One region of the Pseudomonas mohnii genome, then DNA from elsewhere that is predicted to be linked to it. Evidence: predicted binding sites of a transcription regulator. Region 1 holds the regulator's gene; each other region holds the start of a gene.
The links. The regulator sigma-54, encoded in region 1, starts transcription at its own class of promoters, with help from an activator protein. The targets are predictions, from matches to a motif close to ANTGGCATNNANNTTGCTNT.
Positions count from the first base shown of each region.

Region 2: BLV61_RS07160 (CmpA/NrtA family ABC transporter substrate-binding protein) is a predicted target of sigma-54. The motif match lies at 1,902-1,921, and genes of this name have one in related genera.
Region 3: flgB (flagellar basal body rod protein FlgB) is a predicted target of sigma-54. The motif match lies at 2,493-2,512, and genes of this name have one in related genera.

Region 1 is NZ_FNRV01000001.1:4,434,458-4,441,840, reverse strand. Features, by position in the region: gene BLV61_RS20610 (ATP-binding cassette domain-containing protein) at 1-788, opposite strand, end outside; gene BLV61_RS20605 (KpsF/GutQ family sugar-phosphate isomerase) at 1,061-2,035, shown strand; gene BLV61_RS20600 (KdsC family phosphatase) at 2,035-2,559, shown strand; gene lptC (LPS export ABC transporter periplasmic protein LptC) at 2,568-3,140, shown strand; gene lptA (lipopolysaccharide transport periplasmic protein LptA) at 3,127-3,675, shown strand; gene lptB (LPS export ABC transporter ATP-binding protein) at 3,675-4,400, shown strand; gene BLV61_RS20580 (RNA polymerase factor sigma-54) at 4,585-6,078, shown strand; gene hpf (ribosome hibernation-promoting factor, HPF/YfiA family) at 6,153-6,461, shown strand; gene ptsN (PTS IIA-like nitrogen regulatory protein PtsN) at 6,474-6,938, shown strand; gene rapZ (RNase adapter RapZ) at 6,941-7,383, shown strand, end outside.
Region 2 is NZ_FNRV01000001.1:1,527,066-1,534,448, forward strand. Features, by position in the region: gene rmf (ribosome modulation factor) at 402-617, shown strand; gene BLV61_RS07155 (quinone-dependent dihydroorotate dehydrogenase) at 792-1,811, opposite strand; gene BLV61_RS07160 (CmpA/NrtA family ABC transporter substrate-binding protein) at 2,041-3,252, shown strand; gene BLV61_RS07165 (ANTAR domain-containing response regulator) at 3,268-3,843, shown strand; gene BLV61_RS07170 (nitrate/nitrite transporter) at 4,110-5,321, shown strand; gene BLV61_RS07175 (bifunctional protein-serine/threonine kinase/phosphatase) at 5,329-6,996, shown strand; partial or broken gene BLV61_RS07180 (NAD(P)/FAD-dependent oxidoreductase) at 7,287-7,383, shown strand, end outside.
Region 3 is NZ_FNRV01000001.1:1,962,597-1,969,979, forward strand. Features, by position in the region: gene flgE (flagellar hook protein FlgE) at 1-826, opposite strand, end outside; gene flgD (flagellar hook assembly protein FlgD) at 858-1,580, opposite strand; gene flgC (flagellar basal body rod protein FlgC) at 1,596-2,039, opposite strand; gene flgB (flagellar basal body rod protein FlgB) at 2,043-2,450, opposite strand; gene cheR (protein-glutamate O-methyltransferase CheR) at 2,728-3,555, opposite strand; gene BLV61_RS09230 (chemotaxis protein CheV) at 3,602-4,534, opposite strand; gene flgA (flagellar basal body P-ring formation chaperone FlgA) at 4,618-5,379, shown strand; gene flgM (flagellar biosynthesis anti-sigma factor FlgM) at 5,560-5,886, shown strand; gene BLV61_RS09245 (flagella synthesis protein FlgN) at 5,936-6,403, shown strand; gene BLV61_RS09250 (flagellar brake protein) at 6,496-7,242, shown strand; gene BLV61_RS09255 (MFS transporter) at 7,306-7,383, opposite strand, start outside.

The DNA of each region.
Region 1 (7,383 bases):
GCGCGGTAGTCCGTCGCTGGAAAGTGATAGGGGACCGGACCGTCCGGATCGCCTGTCATGAATTGACGGATACGCGGCTCGTCCGAGTTCATCAGCTCGTCAGGCGTGCCCTGCCCCAACACCTGCCCGTCGCCGACCACATAGATGTAGTCGGCGATGCTCGCGGTTTCGGCCAGGTCGTGGGAGACCACGATGCTGGTGATGCCCAATGCATCGTTGAGCAAGCGGATCAGGCGCACCAGTACGCCCATGGCGATAGGGTCCTGACCGACAAAGGGCTCGTCGTACATGAGAATTTGCGGATCGAGCGCAATCGCCCTCGCCAGCGCGACGCGGCGCTTCATGCCGCCTGACAGCTCGTCGGGCATCAGATCAAGGGCGCCGCGCAAACCCACGGCCTGCAATTTGAGCAGGACGATATCGCGGATCATTTCTTCCGGCAGTTGGGTGTGAACACGCAGCGGAAAGGCGACGTTCTCGAACACATCGAGGTCGGTAAAGAGTGCGCCGCTCTGAAACAGCACGCCCATGTGCTTGCGGGCGTCGAACAGATCGCTGCGCGACAGTTTTGGCAGGTTCTGACCGTTGACCCAGACTTCGCCATTGGTAGGCCGCAATTGTGCGCCCATCAACCGCAACAGCGTGGTCTTGCCACACCCGGAAGGCCCCATGATGCCGGTGACCTTGCCGCGGGGAATACGGATATCGACGTTATTGAAAATGCTGCGCGCACCGCGCTTGAAGGTCAGTCCCTTCAGCTCGACCGCGTAGGCGTTATCGGCACTCATCTAAACTCCTTGCGATGCAGCCTCTCACTCGGACGCCTGGCTTCCTGACAAAAGCACATCCGCCGAGCGGGCCGAACTGGCGGCGAACTATATCACTGCAATGGCCACGCGCCCAAGGCCAATGCCGAGCCATATTCAGCAACAAGACAGGCAAAAACGCTCATTTAGAGGGATTGAGCAGCATGGAGAGACAATGCTCGACAAACTTGCGTGAGGGTTTCGATCATAACCGCTATAATCGCCGCCTTTTCATCAGGCTATACGATTCAGACATGAGCCAATCCAGCGACCTGATTCAATCAGCACAACGCACCATCCGCCTCGAGGTAGAAGCCGTACAAAGCTTGCTACCGCATATCGACGCAGATTTCGTACGCGCCTGCGAGATGATTCTGGCCAGCAAAGGCCGCGTAGTCGTGGTCGGCATGGGCAAGTCGGGGCATATCGGCAACAAGATCGCCGCCACCCTGGCCAGCACCGGCACCACCGCATTTTTCGTGCATCCGGCCGAAGCCAGCCACGGCGACATGGGAATGATCACCCGCGACGACATCATCCTGGCGCTGTCGAACTCCGGCTCGACCAATGAAATCGTCACCCTGCTGCCACTGATCAAGCGTCTGGGCATCCAGCTGATCAGCATGACCGGCAACCCGAACTCGCCGCTGGCCAAGGCCGCCGAGGTCAACCTGAACGTTCACGTCGAGCACGAAGCCTGCCCGCTGAACCTGGCCCCCACTTCCTCTACTACGGCGGCGCTGGTCATGGGCGACGCCCTGTCCGTCGCACTGCTGGAAGCGCGCGGCTTTACCGCCGAAGACTTTGCCTTTTCCCATCCCGGTGGAGCATTGGGCCGACGCCTGCTGCTGAAGGTGGAAAATGTCATGCACGCCGGGCAAGAGTTGCCACAGGTTCAGCGCGGCACCTTGCTCAAGGATGCGCTGATGGAAATGACTCGCAAGGGCCTTGGCATGACAGTCATCCTCGAGGCCGACGGCAAGCTGGCCGGGATCTTCACCGACGGCGACTTGCGCCGCACCCTGGACCGCAGCGTCGACATCCATAGCGCCACGATAGATCAGGTCATGACCGTGCACGGCAAGACCGCCCGCGCCGAGATGCTCGCCGCCGAGGCCCTGAAAATCATGGAAGATCATAAAATCAACGCATTGGTCGTGGTCGACAGCGAAGACCGCCCGGTCGGCGCCTTGAACATGCACGACTTGCTGCGTGCAGGAGTAATGTAATGAGCGCGGACCTGCTGCAACGCGGCCAACACATCAAACTGGCAGTATTCGATGTCGATGGCGTCCTGACCGACGGGCGCCTGTACTTTCTCGAAGACGGCAGCGAATTCAAGACCTTCAATACCCTCGACGGCCAGGGCATCAAGATGCTGATGGCGGCCGGCGTCCAGACCGCGATCATCAGCGGCCGCAAAACCCCGGTGGTTGAGCGACGGGCGAAAAACCTTGGCATCCCGCATCTGTACCAGGGGCGCGAAGACAAACTGGTGGTGCTCGACGAGCTTCTCGGCCAACTCAACCTAAGCTATGAGCAGGTCGCTTATCTAGGCGACGACCTGCCGGACCTGCCGGTCATTCGCCGCGTCGGCCTGGGCATGGCGGTGGCCAATGCCGCAAGCTTTGTGCGTGAACACGCTCACGGAGTAACCCAGGCCCGCGGTGGCGAGGGTGCCGCCCGCGAATTCTGCGAATTGATCCTGCGCGCCCAGGGCCGTCTCGATGCGGCCAACGCCGCGTACCTGTGAGCCAAACCATGCTGAACAAAAAAATTCGCAACATTCTGGTGTTCGGTTGCATTGCGGCGATTTTCGCCGCGGTCGGCTATTGGAACATCAGCCCGGAACGCTTCCTCGACAAACCGATCGCGCATGTCGACGAAAGCGAAATCGATTATTACGCTACCAACGCCCACAGCGTGCAGTTCCTGCCTGATGGCAGGCTTCAATACGAAATGACTTCCGACAAAGTCGAGCACCTCAAAGCAAGCGAAGTCACGCTGCTGACCAACCCTGACCTGAACATGTTCCGCGGCACCGAGTTCCCGTGGCACGTCCAGAGCGAAAAAGGTGAGGTCAACCCGGACGGCACGCAGGTTGAATTGATCGATTCGGTACGCATCACGCGCTTTGATGAAAAAAACCGCAGAACCCTGATCACCACCACTCGAATGACGGTGTTCCCGCAGCAGCAATATGCGCAGACCGAGCAACCCGTTAGAATCGACGGCGCTGGCGGCGTATCGACCGGTACCGGAATGAAAGCGTATTTGAAAGAAAGCAGGATACACCTGCTATCGAACGTAAGAGGACAGTATGAGGCTCGTTAAAACCCTCCCTATTTTGCTCAGTCTGGGCGCAGCACTGGGAAGCGTGAGCGCCTGGGCTCTGCCGAACGATCAAGAGCAGCCTATCCGCATTCAAGCCGACGACGCCCAACTGGACGACAAGAATGGCGTTGCCACCTACAAAGGTGACGTGATCATTACCCAGGGCTCGATGAAGGTCACCGGCAACACCGTGACCATCACCCGCACGCCGACCGGCGATATCGACGTAGTGACCTCTGTAGGCAACCTGGCCTACTTCGAACAACTGCAAACCCAGGGCGACACCAAGCCTGTCCAGGGCTGGGGAGTGACCATCCAGTACCACGCCGCGCAAAACCGCGTCGTACTGATCGATCGCGCCAAAGTCATCGACAAGGACAACAACACCACCCAGGGCGAAAAAATCGTCTACGACACCGTCAAGAAGCTTGCGAGCGCTGGCCGAGCGACAGGTAACAAGGTCACCGAAGCGCGTCCGCGCATCGACATGGTGATCCAGCCGAAGAAGAAAACCGACGAGCAAAAGGCCCAGTAATGGCAACTCTGAAAGCTCAGCATCTGGCCAAGAGCTACAAGAGCCGCCAGGTCGTCCGTGATGTCAGCCTGTCCATCGACAGCGGTCAGATCGTTGGCCTGCTAGGCCCTAACGGCGCCGGCAAGACCACCTGCTTCTACATGATCGTAGGCCTGGTACAGGCCGATCAAGGCCGCGTACTGATCGACGACCTGGACGTCAGCCACCAGCCAATGCACGGCCGCGCAAAGGCCGGTATCGGCTATCTGCCGCAAGAAGCGTCGATCTTCCGCAAACTCTCGGTCGCCGACAACATCATGGCGATCCTGGAGACCCGCAAGGAACTCGACAAGGCCGGTCGCCGCAAGGAGCTGGAAAGCCTGCTGCAGGAATTCCACATCAGCCACATCCGCGACAACCTCGGCATGAGCCTGTCCGGTGGCGAACGCCGCCGTGTGGAAATCGCCCGGGCATTGGCCACCAACCCGAAATTCATCCTCCTCGACGAGCCCTTCGCCGGCGTGGACCCGATTTCGGTGGGCGACATCAAACAGATCATCCATCACCTCAAGGCCAAGGGCATTGGCGTGCTGATCACCGACCACAACGTCCGTGACACCCTCGACATCTGTGAAACCGCCTACATCGTCAACGATGGCCAATTGATCGCCGAAGGCGACGCTGCAACCATCCTGGCCAACGATCTGGTCAAGGAAGTGTATTTGGGCCATGAGTTCCGCCTGTAAGCACCGAGGTGTCTGGCTAGTCGACCGAGCGCTTGTCTCGATAAAAAATCAACACTTTTTTATTGTTACAGCGCTCTAGGCAAACACTTCAGTTTCAGGCATATAATTTGCTTATGTTTGGCGCTCCGGCGCCCTGTAGTGGATGGCGCATGTGCGCCGGCGAATAAGGTGTTTAGCCCCTGCCATGAAACCATCGCTAGTCTTGAGAATGGGCCAGCAGCTGACGATGACACCGCAGCTGCAACAGGCCATCCGCCTGCTCCAATTGTCGACCCTGGACCTGCAACAGGAAATCCAGGAGGCCCTGGAGTCCAATCCGATGCTCGAACGCCAGGAAGAAGGCGACGACTTCGATAACAGCGACCCCTTGGCCGACAACGCCGAACAGAAACCCAACCCCGACATTCAGGAACCCTCCTACCAGGAAAGCGCACCGACGGTTGATAACCTCGAGGAAGGCGACTGGAACGAGCGTATCCCCAACGAACTGCCCGTCGATACCGCCTGGGAAGACGTTTACCAGACCAGCGCCAGCAGTCTGCCGAGCAACGATGACGACGAGTGGGATTTCACCACCCGCACATCGGCCGGTGAAAGCCTGCAAAGCCATTTGCTGTGGCAATTGAACCTGGCGCCCATGTCCGACACCGATCGCCTGATCGCCGTGACCCTGATCGACTGCATCAACAATCAGGGCTACCTGGACGAGACGCTCGAGGAGATACTCGAAGCCTTCGACCCGGAGCTGGACATCGAGCTGGACGAAATCGAAGCCGTCCTGCACCGCATCCAACAATTCGAACCCGCCGGAATCGGCGCCCGCAACCTGGGCGAATGCCTGCTGCTGCAATTACGCCAGATGCCGGCCAAAACCCCTTGGCTCGCCGAAGCAAAGCGCCTGGTCACCGACTACATCGACTTGCTCGGCAGTCGCGATTACAGCCAGCTGATGCGCCGCATGAAGCTCAAGGAAGATGAGCTGCGCCAGGTGATCGAACTGGTTCAAAGCCTCAATCCGCGCCCGGGCTCGCAAATCGAATCCACTGAAGCCGAATACGTGGTTCCCGACGTGATCGTGCGCAAGGACAACGAACGCTGGCTGGTGGAACTCAACCAGGAATCGGTACCGCGTCTTCGGGTCAACGCCCAGTACGCCGGTTTCGTGCGTCGCGCCGACACCAGCGCCGACAACACGTTCATGCGCAATCAGTTGCAGGAAGCCCGCTGGTTCATCAAGAGCCTGCAAAGCCGCAATGAAACCCTGATGAAAGTTGCCACCCAGATCGTCGAGCATCAGCGCGGCTTCCTGGAGCACGGCGACGAAGCCATGAAACCGTTGGTCCTGCATGACATCGCCGAGGCGGTTGGCATGCACGAGTCGACAATTTCACGGGTGACCACACAGAAATTCATGCATACCCCTCGGGGCATATATGAACTGAAGTACTTTTTCTCCAGCCATGTCAGCACCTCCGAAGGCGGCGAATGCTCGTCCACGGCGATCCGCGCGATCATCAAAAAACTGGTTGCCGCGGAAAATCAGAAAAAGCCGTTGAGTGACAGCAAGATCGCTGGTTTACTGGAGGCACAAGGCATTCAGGTGGCTCGCCGCACCGTCGCCAAGTACCGCGAATCCCTGGGGATCGCGCCTTCGAGCGAACGCAAGCGGTTGATGTAGAGCCACGCCACAGCGTTCCAGTGGTAGATCATTTGATCTACCGCTTTATGCACTGGCAACGAAGGAGAAGCTGTATGCAAGTCAACATCAGTGGACACCAACTGGAAGTGACCGAACCTCTTCGCACCTACATCGGCGAAAAACTCCAACGGTTAGAGAGGCACTTCGACAAGATTACCAACGTACAGGTCACGATGACCGTCGAAAAGTTGAAGCAGAAAATCGAAGCCACGCTGCATATTCCCGGCAATGAAGTGGTCGCGAACGCGGAACATACCGATATGTACGCGGCGATCGACGCACTGACCGACAAGCTGGATAAACAACTCAAAAAGCATAAGGAAAAGACCCAGAGCCTCCTCCAGGGCGCTACCGGTCGTTAACACCCCCAACCCATGATCCGACTTGAAAGCATCCTGACCCCCGGCCGTTCCCTTGTGAACGTGCCGGGCGGCAGTAAAAAGAAAGCCCTCGAACAAATTGCCAACCTGATCGCCCGGGAAGTGCCGGATCTGGAGATGCAAGATGTCTTCGAGGCGTTGATTGCCCGTGAAAAACTCGGCTCGACGGGTTTTGGCAACGGCATCGCCATTCCCCACTGTCGCCTGAAGGGCTGCTCCTCACCCATCAGTGCCCTGATGCACCTCGATGCCCCCATAGATTTCGACGCCATCGACGGCGCACCGGTTGACCTGTTGTTCGTTCTACTGGTCCCGCAAGCCGCTACCGATGCGCACCTGGAACTTTTGCGCCAAATTGCCAGCATGCTCGACCGCAAGGAAGTGCGCGAAAAACTGCGCAGCGCCCCGAGCAATGAAGCCTTGTATCAGGTTGTCCTGGACGAGCAAAACGGTCAGTAACCATGCGCTTGATCATCGTCAGTGGCCGCTCCGGCTCAGGTAAAAGCACCGCCCTTGATGTACTCGAGGACAGTGGCTACTACTGCATCGACAACCTTCCCGCCGGGTTGCTGCCGGAACTCGCCGAACGCGCATTGATCCACACCGAACTGGCACAGCCGCTGGTGGCCGTGTCCATTGATGCACGCAACCTGCCCAGTCACTTGTCGCGATTCCCCGAATTGCTCGAAGAAGTCCGCAGCCGGCATATCCAGTGCGACGTTCTGTACCTGGATGCCGACGAAGAAACCTTGCTCAAGCGTTTTTCGGAAACCCGTCGTCGTCACCCGCTGAGCAGTGCCAATCGTTCGCTGGCTGAAGCGATCAACGATGAAACCAGCCTGCTCGGCCCCATAGCCGACCTTGCCGATCTCAAAGTCAACACCACCAACCTCAACCTGTACCA
Region 2 (7,383 bases), 2.9 Mb from region 1:
AATGAGCTTAGATGCAAGGACAGATAAAAAAGTTGATGCAACAAAATGTCATAAGTCGACCCTTCGTCGAATAATCCCGCACTGCAACGCGAGACATTCTCACCAAAAGTCTAACCCCGGCATCCTGCGGGGGGCCGATCATACAGGGCTTTGATCAATAAATACGCGACGAACATCGTGTTACTTATGGCCATAGCATCTTTATCGTTACGTCCTTATGACAAAACGATCATTCCCTCGATGTGACGCATTGGTTAGAACTCAACTCAGGTTGGCGCCGCAACGACGCCAACACCTTGGCTCGCCACGCCGGCAGCGAGCCCCCAACGGCAGAGTTTTTCTGCCTGACCTCGATTGAGGTCGACGCGATGAAAACAGTCAACAAGTGAGGGCAACACCCTATGAGAAGACTTAAGCGTGATCCGTTGGAAAGAGCGTTTTTGCGCGGATATCAATATGGCGTTGGTGGCAAATCCCGTGAGCTTTGCCCATTTACTCTACCGTCGGTACGCCAAGCCTGGATCAACGGCTGGCGAGAAGGACGCGGCGACAACTGGGACGGTATGACCGGCACTGCGGGAATCCATAGACTCAACGAACTTCACGCCGTCGGCTAATACAGGGCACACACTCCGACACGACAATCTGATTACGTAACGAATTAACCACGCACGTCCCATCCGGACGGCGGGCTCCGGCCCAGGGGCTCCTTCGAGGAGCCCTTTTTTATGCCTGTCCAAAACTCATCGGCATACCCATGTGGCGAGGGGGCTGCCCCTTCGCCACAAGGATCAACGCAGGGCTGCGATGGCGTCTACCGACTCACGAATCAGTGCCGGCCCTTTATAGATGAAGCCCGAGTAAATCTGCACCAGGCTCGCCCCTGCGGTGATTTTCTCCGCCGCGTGCTTGCCTTCGGTGATGCCGCCCGCGGCGATGATCGGTAACCGACCACCCAGCTCTGCCGCGAGTACTGTCACGGTGTGGGTGCTCTTGTCGCGAACCGGTGCGCCGGACAGACCGCCCGCCTCGTCACCATGCTCCATGCCTTCGACGCCCACGCGGCTCAGGGTGGTGTTGGTGGCGATGACCGCGTCCATCCCGGTATCGATCAACGCTTGCGCGACCTGCACGGTTTCTTCGTCGCTCATGTCCGGCGCGATCTTGATCGCCAGGGGCACGTGTTTGCCGTGGCGCAGCGCCAGTTCCGCGCGACGCGTGGCCAGGTCGGCCAGCAGTTGCTTGAGCGAGTCACCGAATTGCAGGCTGCGCAGCCCCGGCGTGTTCGGCGAGCTGACGTTGACCGTCACATAGCTGGCATGGGCGTAAACCTTGTCCAGGCAAATCAGGTAATCGTCGACCGCGCGCTCGACCGGAGTATCGAAGTTCTTGCCGATGTTGATGCCCAGCACACCTTTGTACTTGGACGCAGCAACGCGGGCCAGCAGGTGATCGACGCCAAGGTTGTTGAAGCCCATGCGATTGATGATCGCCTCGGCTTCCGGCAGGCGGAACAGGCGTGGCTTCGGGTTACCCGGTTGTGGACGCGGGGTGACGGTGCCGATTTCGACAAAGCCAAAACCCAGCTGCGCAAAGCCGTCGATGGCCGCGCCGTTCTTGTCCAGACCGGCCGCCAGTCCCACCGGGTTCGGGAAGTCCAGGCCCATGACCGTCACCGGCACCTTCGCCGGGGCCTTGCACAACAAGCCGTTGAGCCCCAGACGCCCGCCCGCGCCGATCAGGTCCAAGGACAGATCGTGGGAGGTTTCCGGGGAAAGTTTGAACAACAGCTGACGGGCCAGGGTGTACATGGGCGGGTTTGACTCTGGGCTATGAAAAGTGGCAGCGATTATAGCCGGGCAAGCGGCCCGCAGGCGAGGCGCGCGATTCAATCAACGGACGATGGCATATGCCTTGCACCGATCCTGTCATCAGCACTCATGCCAACGGCGGGATGAGTGCCAGGACAATGGCGTCGTCATCCGGCCTTGCGCGTGCAAGGACGCGGGACGGCGCTTTTTTTTGCAAGGTGAAGACGCGATGAACGAACCATCAGCCGGCCCGCTGGCCTGGGTCAATGGCAGCGATGCCCCGGAAAAGTCCGAAATCAACCTCGGCTTCATGGCCCTGAGCGACTGCGCCTCAGTCGTGGTCGCCGCCACCCAGGGCTTCGCCCAGCCTTACGGCCTGACCTTGAACCTCAAGCGCCAGTCATCCTGGGCCAACCTGCGGGACAAACTGGTCAGCGGTGAACTCGACGCCGCCCACAGCCTCTACGGCCTGATCTACGCCGTGCACCTGGGCATCGGCGGCATAGCGCCAACGGACATGGCCGTGCTGATGGGGCTGAACCAGAACGGCCAGAGCATCAACCTCTCCCACGGCCTGCAAGCGCTGGGTGTGACCAGTCCTGAAGCACTGGACCGGCACGTGCACCAACTTCGCCCAAAACTCACCTTCGCCCAGACCTTCCCCACCGGCACCCACGCCATGTGGCTGTATTACTGGCTCGCCAGCCAGGGCATTCACCCGTTGCAGGACGTCGACAGCGTCGTGGTGCCGCCGCCGCAAATGGTCGCGCACCTGCAAGCGGGACGCATCGACGGTTTCTGCGTCGGCGAGCCCTGGTCGGCCAGCGCGGTGCAACAGAACCTCGGATTCACCATGGCGACCACCCAGACCATCTGGCCCGATCACCCGGAAAAAGTCCTGGGCTGCACCCGCGCGTTCGTCGAGCAATACCCGAACACCGCCCGCGCACTGGTGATGGCGATTCTGCAGGCGAGTCGTTTTATCGAAGAAAGCACTGAAAATCGTCGCAGCACCGCGCAATTGCTCAGTGCCGCGCAATACCTCGATGCGCCGCTCGAATGCATCGAGCCGCGTTTGCTGGGCGACTACGACGACGGTCTCGGCAATCGCTGGCAGGATCCGCACGCCCTGCGCTTCCACGGTGGGGGCGAGGTCAATCTGCCGTACCTGTCCGATGGCATGTGGTTCATGACCCAGTTCCGTCGCTGGGGCCTGTTGCGCGACGATCCGGATTACCTGGCGGTGGCCCGCCAGGTGCAACAACTGGACTTGTATCGTGAGGCCGCCTGCGCCGTCGGCGTCGCCGCACTGGGCAATGAGATGCGCAGCAGCCAGTTGATCGACGGCAAGGTCTGGGACGGCTCGGACCCTGCCGGTTATGCCCGCAGTTTCAAGCTGCACGCCATGAGCAATAGCTCGCATCGATTAGCCAGCCGCTGACAGGAGACTGCGAACATGTTGCGTATTCTGCTGATCAACGACACCGCAAAAAAAGTCGGACGCCTGAAGGCGGCACTGACCGAGGCCGGCTTCGAGGTAATCGACGAATCAGGATTGATCATCGACCTGCCCGGGCGCGTCGAAACGGTGCGTCCGGATGTGATTCTGATCGATACCGAGTCACCGGGCCGCGATGTGATGGAGCAAGTGGTGCTGGTCAGTCGCGACCAACCACGACCGATTGTGATGTTCACCGACGAACACGACCCGGATGTGATGCGCCAGGCGATCAAGTCCGGGGTCAGTGCCTACATCGTCGAAGGCATTCACGCTCAGCGCTTGCAGCCGATTCTCGACGTGGCCATGGCGCGCTTCGAAAGCGACCAGGCCCTGCGCGCGCAACTGCACGCCCGCGACCAGCAGCTCGCCGAGCGCAAGCGCATCGAGTTGGCCAAAGGGTTACTGATGAAAATGAAGGACTGCAACGAAGAAGAGGCCTACACCTTGATGCGCCGCCAGGCCATGAGCCGCCAACAGAAACTGATTCAGGTGGCGGAGCAGATCATCGCCATGAGTGAACTGCTCGGCTGAAGCGCTTCTGTGGGAGCGAGCTTGCTCGCGATGGCCTTCACTCGGTTTCACAGTATTGGCACAGATCTCGCTAAGTAATCTCCACAGGTAACCAACGGCGGTTGCCCCACCTACGACAAAGACGTCGCTCACCTCATTTGCCCCATGGCAAATCAGGTGGCGGCGTTTTTTTGTTTTGGCCCCATTGCCCGGGGCTGGTGGTGCAGCCCTCAAGGCGCCCCACCTGCATGACTCCCGTTCGAGACTCCTATCAGCTGAGGTGCGCGATGAATTCAAGCTTCTGGAAATCCGGCCATACCCCGACCCTGTTCGCGGCCTTCCTCTATTTCGATCTGAGCTTCATGGTCTGGTACCTGCTTGGCCCACTGGCCGTGCAAATCGCCGCCGACCTGCACCTGACCACACAACAGCGGGGGCTGGTGGTGGCCACGCCTATTCTGGCCGGCGCGGTACTGCGGTTCATGATGGGCATGCTGGCTGATCGCCTGTCGCCGAAAACCGCTGGCCTGATTGGCCAGGTGATCGTTATCTGTGCGCTGTTCGGTGCCTGGAAGCTGGGCATCCACAGCTACGAGCAGGCCCTGGTCCTGGGCTTGTTCCTCGGTATGGCCGGTGCGTCGTTCGCCGTGGCCCTGCCTCTGGCGTCGCAATGGTATCCGCCGCAGCATCAGGGCAAGGCCATGGGGATCGCCGGCGCCGGTAACTCGGGCACGGTGTTCGCCGCGCTGATTGCGCCGGTTCTGGCGGCTGCGTATGGCTGGAGCAACGTGTTCGGCTTTGCCCTCATACCACTGATCCTGTCGTTGATCGTTTTCGCCTGGCTGGCCAAAAACGCGCCTGAACGGCCGAAAGCCAAGTCGACGGCCGACTACTTCAAGGCCTTGGGCGATCGCGACAGCTGGTGGTTCATGTTTTTCTACAGCGTGACCTTCGGTGGCTTCATTGGCCTGGCCAGCGCCCTGCCCGGCTATTTCAACGATCAATACAGCCTGAGCCCGGTGACGGCCGGCTACTACACCGCCGCCTGCGTGTTCGGCGGCAGCCTGATGCGCCCCTTGGGCGGTGCCCTGGCGGACCGTTTCGGCGGCATCCGCACCCTGCTGGCGATGTACACCGTGGCCGCGATCTGCATTGCTGCCGTCGGATTCAACCTGCCGAGTTCCTACGCTGCGCTGGCACTTTTCGTCTGCACCATGCTCGGCCTTGGTGCGGGCAATGGCGCCGTGTTCCAGTTGGTGCCGCAGCGTTTTCGTCGCGAAATCGGCGTGATGACCGGCCTGATCGGCATGGCCGGCGGCATCGGCGGTTTTGCCCTGGCGGCGGGCATGGGTGCGATCAAGCAAAGCACCGGCAGCTACCAAATGGCACTGTGGTTGTTCGCCAGCCTCGGCGTCCTCGCCTGGTTCGGCCTGCACGGGGTGAAACGTCGCTGGAGAACCACCTGGGGTTCGGCTGCCGTGACCGCTGCACGGGTCTGAGCCGGCGATGAGCCTGCAACTGAGTTTCGCCGAAGCCAGCGCCATCGGCCCGCGCGAAGAAAACCAGGATGCGTTGCGGCTGGTCACACCGGCCCCGGCGCTGGCGGCGAGCAAGGGTTACCTGTTCGCCATCGCCGACGGTGTCAGCCAGTGCGCCGACGGTGGGCTGGCCGCTCGTTCCACCCTGCAGGCACTGGCACTGGATTACTACGCCACCCCGGAAACCTGGGGCGTCGCCCAGGCACTGGATCGCCTGCTGCTGGCGCAGAACCGCTGGCTGCAGGCCAACGGCGGTGGACAACCCCTGCTGACCACGGTCAGCGCATTGGTCATGCGCGGTCGGCGTTTCACCCTGGCCCATGTGGGCGACTGCCGAGTGTATCGCTGGCATGACGATCAGTTGCAGCGCATCAGCGAGGATCACGTCTGGGACCAACCGGGCATGCAGCATGTGCTCAAACGAGCGATGGGGCTCGATCAGCACCTGGTGCTGGACTTCCTCGACGGCGAATTGCGCCTCGATGAAAGCTTTGTGCTGCTCAGCGACGGGGTCTGGGCGGTCTTGGGTGACACGGCCATTGCCGCGATTCTGCGGGACCAACCGGATCTGCACAGCGCCGCACACACCCTGGTCAATGCCGCGCACCTGGCCGGCAGCCAAGACAATGCCAGCGCCTTGCTGGTCCGGGTCGATGCCCTCGGTGAAACCAGCATCGGCGATGCGTTGATTCAACTGCAGCAATGGCCACTGCCACCGGCACTGAAACCGGGCCAGGATTTCGAGGGCTGGCAAGTCGAAGGGATCGTCGGCCAGAGCCAGCAATCCCTGCTTTATCGCGTGCGTGACAGTCAGCGACAGGCCTGGCTGCTGAAAACCCTGCCCGCTCACCTGCGCGACGATCATCCGGCCGGGCAAGCGTTGTTGTCGGAAGAATGGTTTCTCAAGCGTGTAGCCGGGCGGCATTTCCCTGAAGTCCATGCCGCCAGTCAGCGTCAGCATTTGTACTACGTGATGCGCGAATATTCGGGATCGACCCTGGCGCAGTTGCATGAGCGCGTCGGGCCGTTGCCGCTGGCCCAATGGCAAGACCTGGCTGAACGCCTGTTGCGGGCGGTGGGCATGCTGCATCGGCGGCAGATTCTGCACCGCGATATCAAACCGGATAACCTGCTGCTGGGTGACGACGGCGAGTTGCGGCTGCTCGATTTCGGGCTCGCCTATTGCCCTGGCCTGTCCCTCGACGAGCCCTCTGTCCTGCCCGGAACCCCCAGCTACATTGCGCCGGAAGCGTTTCGCGGCGACCCGCCGAGCGCGCAACAGGATTTGTACTCGGTCGGCGTGACCCTGTATGTCCTGCTCACCGGGCATTTTCCCTACGGCGAAATCGAAGCGTTCCAACGCCCACGGTTCGGCGTTCCGGTGAATGCCAGCCGCTATCGCCCCGACCTCCCGGAATGGCTGATGCAAACCCTGGAACGCGCGGTAGCGGCGGATCCGGATCAACGCTTTGAAACGGCGGAAGAGTGGTTATTGCTGATGGAACAGGGCGAGCGACGCAGTTTGAGCGTGCGCCCCAAACCGTTACTGGAGCGCGAGCCGTTGAAGGTGTGGCGGACCCTGGCGCTGATGTCGCTGGTGGCGAATCTGGTGCTGCTGGTGTTGGCGCTCCATTAGTGGGCGCCGCGCGTTGAATCGGTGCAACAAAGCGCCGCCCCCGGATGGCGAACGCCTGCAGACACCGCGAACAGCGGATCTGTCCGACTTGGCACAAGCACTGCATTAGCCTTCCCATCACACATAACGTGCAGGCTTCAACGACGAAGACTGCGCTTCCCGAGAGAACGGGACCGGACAAAGGCGTCCCCGTCAGGCAACTGGCGGGACGCCTTTTTTTGTTTGCGCGAAATTGTCGAGCACGACCTGGAAAGCCTGATGAGGCGGGTCGTTGTTCCCCGGAGGACCTGATGAAAAAGCTCAAACTGGTGATGATCGGCAATGGCATGGCCGGCGTTCGTACCCTCGAAGAACTGCTGAAACTGAGCACCGAGCTGTACGACATCA
Region 3 (7,383 bases), 2.5 Mb from region 1:
CGTCAACCAGCACGCCCGGCTTCCAGCCTGACATGGTCAGAGTGTTGTTCTTTAGTGTCCAGCCTGCACCAGCCGTCAGCGTCTTGATGCTGCCATCAGGGTTGAAGGTGATGTCGGCGGTGAGGGCGACCGGAGGTTCTGCGGTAGGATCCGATGGACTGCGACCGTCTATGTAGGTGTAAACGGTCCAGGAGTTAGACGCCGCGTTTTTAACGTAGTACTGGTCCATGGTGTGCTGGTTACCCTGTGTATCGTACACAGGGGTGGAAATAGTTTTGTTGTAGCTACTGGTGTCTTTGACATTGAACGTGGTCACTGTTGGCAGTGGATCCGAGGAGTTCAGGTTCATCGTCTGATCGACACGGGTGGTCGCGTGCGGCGCCAGGCTCGATGTGTCGATTTTCAGGTCGGTCAGCACACCGTTGATGATCTTGCCATTGGAGTCGACGCCATAACCCTGCAGACGGTTGCCGTTGTTGTCGACCACGTAGTTCTGGGCGTCTGTCTTGAACGCACCGGCACGGGTGTAGCTCAGGGAGCCGTTGTCGCTGAGGATGAAGAAACCGTTACCCTGGATACCCATGTCCAACACGTTGCCGGTGTTGTTCACGTCGCCCTGGCCAAACTGCTGGGAAACGTTGGCCAGACGCACGCCGTTGCCGATAGTCTTGCTACCGGTACCCAGTCGCGTGGCCGAGTACACATCTTCGAATTCTGCACGGGACGATTTGAAACCGGCGGTCGCGACGTTGGCGATGTTGTTGCCGGTTACGTCCAGCTGTTTGTTGGCTGCATAGAGACCGCTAAGGCCGATATTGAAAGACATATTCCACTCCTTTGTGCCGTGTTAGTCGGCTCTATATACCAATGGTCTGTACTTTGGACAGGGCAACACTGCCCAGGCCTGCCAGGTTCAGCATCAACTCACCGCCGGTCTGGCTGATGGTCACGCTGTTGACGGTGGCCGGCAGGTAAGTCACCAGCGAGGTCGCCTGGCTGTCGTAAGTCGCGTTAGCCGCAAACTTGTAAGTGCCGGCCTTGGCCACCTCGCCCGCATCGTTTTTGCCGTCCCAGATGAAACTGGCATTACCGGCTTGCTGGCTGCCCAGGTCGATGGTGCGAACGACTTTGCCATCGGTATCAGTGATCTTGATCGTCACCGGATTCGTCGAGGCAGGTACGACCGCCGTACCGTTGAAACTCTTGGAGGTGTCGACCACTGCGGTGTCGGTCTGGGCAACAACAGAACGACCTACCAGCGAAGAAGCCTGCAACGCTTGAGACGAGTTGTAGTTGCCGGCAATGCCGCTGACCGTATCGTTGAGCGTGGTAATCCCTTCCAGGCTACTGAACTGTGCCAATTGAGCCACGAACGCGCTGTTGTCCTGCGGGTCCAGCGGGTTCTGGTTTTTCAGTTGCGTCACCAGCAACTGCAGGAACGCGTCCTTGCCCAGGGACTGGTTGCCTGTGGAGCCGCTGACCGCCGAACCCAGACTGTCCTTCGTGGTGCTGGTTTTGACCGAAGAATTGGCCAAGACATCCTTGAGGCTCAAACCGCTGGTGGAATCGCTAACACTCATCTGAGTCGCCCCTTATCACTGACCGAGGGTCAGGACTTTCTGCATCATGGTTTTGGCGGTGTTCATCATTTCAGCGTTGGTCTGGAACGAACGACTCGCGGAAATCATGTCAGCCATTTCTTCCACTACGTTGACGTTCGGGTAGTAGACGTAGCCCTTGGCATCGGCAGCCGGATGGTTCGGCTCGTAACGCGCCTCGAGGTTGCTCTGATCTTCGACCACGCCCATGACCTGCACGCCTTGACCGGCGGCGTCCTGGTTCTGGAACAGCGAATCGCTGCCGCCGCTCTGGCCGCCCTGGAACATGGTGGCGAATACCGGATGACGCGCACGATAGGTCTGGTCGATGCTCGAAGAGACGGTTTCGGCGTTGGCGATGTTCGAAGCAACGGTGTTCAAACGAGTGGTTTGCGCACTCATGCCGCTACCGGCAATGTTAAAAACACTGGACAGGGACATGACTTACTCTCCGCGCAGGGCTGACACCAGCCCTTTGAATTTGCTGTTGAGCAGCGTGAAGCTGGCCTGGAAGCCAACTGCGTTTTCCGCGTAGTTCGACTGTTCCAGTTGAGCGTCCACGGTGTTCTGGTCGATCGACGGTTGCATCGGCGTGCGATACATCAGCGACTCGTCACCATTACCCAGGCCTTCGGCTTCGATATGACGACTGTTGGTCATGTTCAAGGCGAACGTGCCGTTCTTGGCTTTATCGCTCTGCGCCTCGAGCACTTTCGAGAACTCCAGATCCCGAGCCTTGTAGTTCGGGGTGTCGGCGTTGGCAATGTTGTTGGCCAGAACTTCGGCGCGCTGAGCGCGAAAGCCCAGAGCCTTTTCGTGAATACCGAGCGCTTTATCGAAGCTGATGCTCATGTCGGGAAACCTTCGGGTGACCTGATTTTTCGTACGATGAACTTAGCAAGCGTCATGCCAACTCATGAAACCCCGTAAAGCGGGGCTTTGCGAGCAGTGGCAACGCGGCAATGCCAGAAAAGCGGCAACCGTTTTCCGCCGCCTGCCGCTTTTCTGCCGCTTGCCCATTGGCAAACACATGCGTTCTTGGGAGCGGGCTCAAGGTGTCGGCAGGAATACACCGGGCATAAAAAAACGGGAGCCCTCTGAGGTCTCCCGTTTTCAGTCCAGCAACGAATCACTTCGCCTGGTAAATGATCCCCGGACTGCACTGGACCATCTGGTAATGATCCGGCAATCCATTGAGCGCTTCCGAAGCACCAAGGAACAGATAACCACCGGGCTTCAATGTACTGTGAATCCGCAACAGGATGTCCTTCTTCACTTCGGCAGAGAAGTAAATCAGGACGTTGCGACAGAACACGATGTCGAACTTGCCCAGGCTGGCGTAACTGTCCAGCAGATTGAACGAGCGGAACTCCACCCGACTCTTGATCGGAGCCTTGATGACCCAGCGCCCCGGCCCTTTCGGGTCAAAATATCGTTGCAGTCGCTCAGGTGACAGGCCGCGACCAATGGCCAGGCTGTCGTACTCGCCGGTCTTGCAGTTGGTGAGCATGGTGCTGGAAAGATCGGTGGCAACGATCTGCACGCCCATCCTCAACTGGCCCATGTTGACCCGCTCGAACTCGTCAATGGACATCGACAGCGAATACGGCTCCTGACCCGACGAGCATGCCGCCGACCAGATGCGCAGACGCTGGCCGGGACTGGCCTTGATCGCTTCGGGCAATACCTTGTTCTTCAAGACTTCAAAGGGGTAGGTATCACGAAACCACAGGGTTTCGTTGGTGGTCATGGCATCCACCACCTGCTCGCGCAAACCGCTGCGCGGTTGGGTCTGCATGCGCTGGACAAGCTCACCCAACGACTTGATACCCTGCTGCTCCATCAGTTTGTTGAGACGGCTCGAGACCAGATACTGCTTGTTTTCACCGAGCAAAATGCCACAGGCTTTTTCCAGGAATACCCGGAACTGTTCGAAATCCAAATTACCCGTTGACAATGCTGCCGCCTCTTAAATCGTGTTGACTGCCGGGGGCCGAACGCCCCTAGCTAATGTCTGCTGCTTTAATCCGGTCGACTACCCGGGATGCCAGGTCATCAGGACGGAATTTGGCGAGGAAGTCATCGGCACCGACTTTCTTGACCATCGCCTGATTGAACACACCCGACAACGAAGTATGCAGGATGATATGAAGTTTTTGCATGCGAGGGTCGCTGCGGATCTCCGCCGTGAGGGTGTACCCGTCCATCTCCGGCATCTCGATGTCGGAGATCATCATCAGGAACTCTTCTTCCGGCTTCTTGCCCTCGTCGACCAGTTTGCGCAGGTAATCCAGCGCTTGCCGACCGTCATTCAGCGCCACCACTTCGACACCCACCGTTTGCAGGCAACGCGTAACCTGCTTGCGCGCCACCGACGAATCATCGACCGTCAGCACACGCAAAGAGAGCGCCTTGTGCTGGGTTTCGACGTCCACCACGCCTGCGGAGATCGCTTCCGGTGTCGGCGCCACTTCCGCCAGCACCTTTTCGACATCGATGATTTCGACGAGCTGATTGTCGACCCGAGTCACCGCCGTCAGGTAGTGATCGCGGCCAGTGCCCTTGGGTGGCGGATGAATCTCCTCCCAGTTCATGTTCACGATCCGCTCCACCGAGCGCACCAGGAACCCCTGGGTCTTGGTGTTGTACTCCGTGATGATCACGAAGGGATTGTTTTTGTCTTTCAAGCCACCCGAGCCGGTCGCCATCGCCAGATCAAGGATCGGAATGGTCGCCCCCCGAATATTCGCCACACCGCACACGACAGGACTGGATTTTGGCATCAGTGTCAGTTGGGGGCATTGCAGCACCTCCCGAACCTTGAACACGTTGATCCCATACAGTTGCTGGCCGTCAAGACGGAACAACAACAGCTCAAGGCGATTCTGCCCCACCAGTTGCGTGCGCTGGTTTACCGAATCCATTACACCAGCCATGCCCAGACTCCTACACCAACGCTAAGTGTTGTTGCGACGCACATTCATCTCTAAACGGCACGGCGCTTGCTTTTTATCTCTCTATGAACACAGAACCGACATTTTTTCGACGCCTGACCACACCCTACCGCAAACTGCTCGGTGTGTTGGCGGCCGTATGCCTGTTCAACGCTGGCAGCCCTGCCCTTGCTGACGCGGTTACCTTGCCTGACATGCTTATCGGCGTCACTCAGGGCTTTCTTGAGTTCACCGTAGAAGACTATCTGGCCACCAGTCAAACGGAAGGTCGCTACGAAATCCAGGTCAACCAGCTCGATCCCCGATTGCGCATGCCAATGTGCGACAAGGAATTGACAGCCTCGCTGGAGAGTCCAGCCAAGCCGTTGGGACGGGTAACGGTCAAGGTTCGCTGCGAAGGCGCTTCGCCCTGGACGGTGTTCGTACCCGCTCAAGTACGCCTGTTTCGCGACGTCGTGACCACCACTCGACCGCTGCGCCGTGCCGGCATTGTCGAGCCTGGCGACGTCACCTTGCGAGAGCGCGACATCAGCCTGATCAGCCAGGGCTATCTGACCTCGGTGGATCAGGCGATCGGACAAAGACTGACCCGACCAACGGTCACTGACCAGGTCATTACCCTGGTGCACATCGAGCAGGCCGAAGTCATTCGCAAGGGCGATCAGGTGGTGATTACCGCGCGCAGCGGTACGCTCAGTGTGAGAATGCCTGGTGAGGCACTGGCCAGCGGTGGCCTGAACGAACAGATCCGGGTCAAGAACCTCAACTCCCAGCGAGTCATCAAGGCGCAGGTCACCGCGCCAGGTCAGGTGGAAGTGTCCATGTAGGGTTCTCTATTCCGGGCGCTCGCGGCTCAAGAGGATGGCGCTAACCAAGGCTGTTCCCTAAACTGTTCCCCATTCAGGGCGGGCACTGACGCGCGCAAGCTCATTGATAAACGCGCCTAAAGTTTTTCAGGGGATGGCCGAAAACATGGCAAGCGTCCAAATTCCCAGAGGTTTTTTATCATGGTCATCGATTTCAGCCGTTTGAACAGTTCCTCGTCACTTACGGGCAGTACACGTACCAGCGCAAGCAAGGCAGCGGCCGAGGCCGATAAATCCGCGTCGCTGAATACCCCGGCCGAACAGGCCAGTACCGTCAAAAGCGGGGAATCGGTACATCTCAGCAATGAGGCTCAACAGTTGCAAAAGGTCACTGATACGCTGCGCGATCAACCTGTCGTCGACAACGCCCGCGTGGCTGCGTTGAAAGCAGCGATTGCCGATGGCAGCTACAAAGTCGACAGCAACCGTATAGCCAGCAAACTGCTCAACTTCGAAGCCCAGCGCTAGGCCCAAGGCCTGCGCCAGGCTTTTGGACGCTTAAAACCCAAGGCCAGCCATGCAAGACACTAATTTACTGCAACTGATCATCGACGATTTTGCTCCAGCGCAACAATTGCTGGAGTTACTGCAGATCGAGTCCCTCGCCTTGCATGGTCGCGACATGCCTCTGCTCGAAAACGTTCTAGCGCAGAAACAGGCATTGATCATCTTGCTCGAACAGCATGGCCGCAAGCGCAGCGAGATCCTCGCCAGCCTCAACCTGCCAGCCAACCGCAGCGGCCTGGAACAATTGGCCAGCCAGTCAAGCGTTGGCGAAGCATTGCTGGCGCAAAGCGATGTGCTGACCAACCTCCTGGCCCAGTGCCACACGACCAATGCCAGCAACGGACAGTCGATCCTGATACAGCAAGCCGCTACGGCTACCCAGCTGAAAATTCTGACCGGCGGCGAACCTCCCGCGCTCTACGATGCCAGCGGATCATTCTCCAAGCTTGTGAAACCGCGCCCGCTCAGTCAGGCTTAAGCTTGTCGATGAGCACGCTCTATCAAGACGCGAAACATGCTGGCAAAATGCCCGCTAGCCGTAGTCAAAATTTGTCTGGAGATTGATTAACCGTGTCCAATGCCTTAAATGCGGATGATGCTCCGCAGCCACCCAAGGTGCTTAGCACGCCTCTGGAAATCTCCAGCAACCTGCGCCAGCTGCAAGAAAGTCATGACCCACTGATCATTACGTTCCACGAGCGCAGCCAGCGTTTCCAGAGCTATCTGGTGGACATTGATCGTGAAACCAACATGATTGCCCTGGACGAAATGATTCCCCGCGACGGCGAACGTTTCCTGTTGGCCGGCGAACCCTTCAAAGTCGAAGGCTTCCACGAAGGCGTGCGCATTGCCTGGGAAAGCAACGGTCCGCTGACTATCGACGAATCCGGCGATAGTCGTTGCTATCGCGGCACGCTGCCCGATGAAGTGGTCTACCACCAGCGCCGCAATGCATTTCGCGCGGCGTTGAAGCTGGCACAATTGGTCGACGTCGACCTTGATGGCGAGAAAATCAAGACACCGATCAGCGGCAAGCTGCTGGACATCTCGGCTACCGGTTGCAAGTTACGCTTTTCTGGCGACATCACTGACCGACTGCAATTGGGTCAAGTCTATGACCGTTTCGTGGCCGCCCTGCCCTTTGGCAAGATGACAGCCCCGGTCGAGTTGCGTTACCTGCACTTTGAAGAAAAGATCTCCACCACCTTCGCCGGTGTGCGCTTCCATAACATGAGCGGACTGGTGCAACGGCAGGTCGAGCGGTTCGTCTATCAGTTGCAACGCGAAGCGCGTCGCTTCGACAAAGACGACTTCTGAGACAGTCCTTCAACAAAAACGGGCAGCCCCTTGCGGTGACTGCCCGTTTTTTTTGCCTCAGCGTTATGGCCTGGCCTCGGTAAAACTTTTTTCGCTGCCCGCGTCCGGCTGCTCACGAGGTGTATCGTCTTCAGGCTCCGA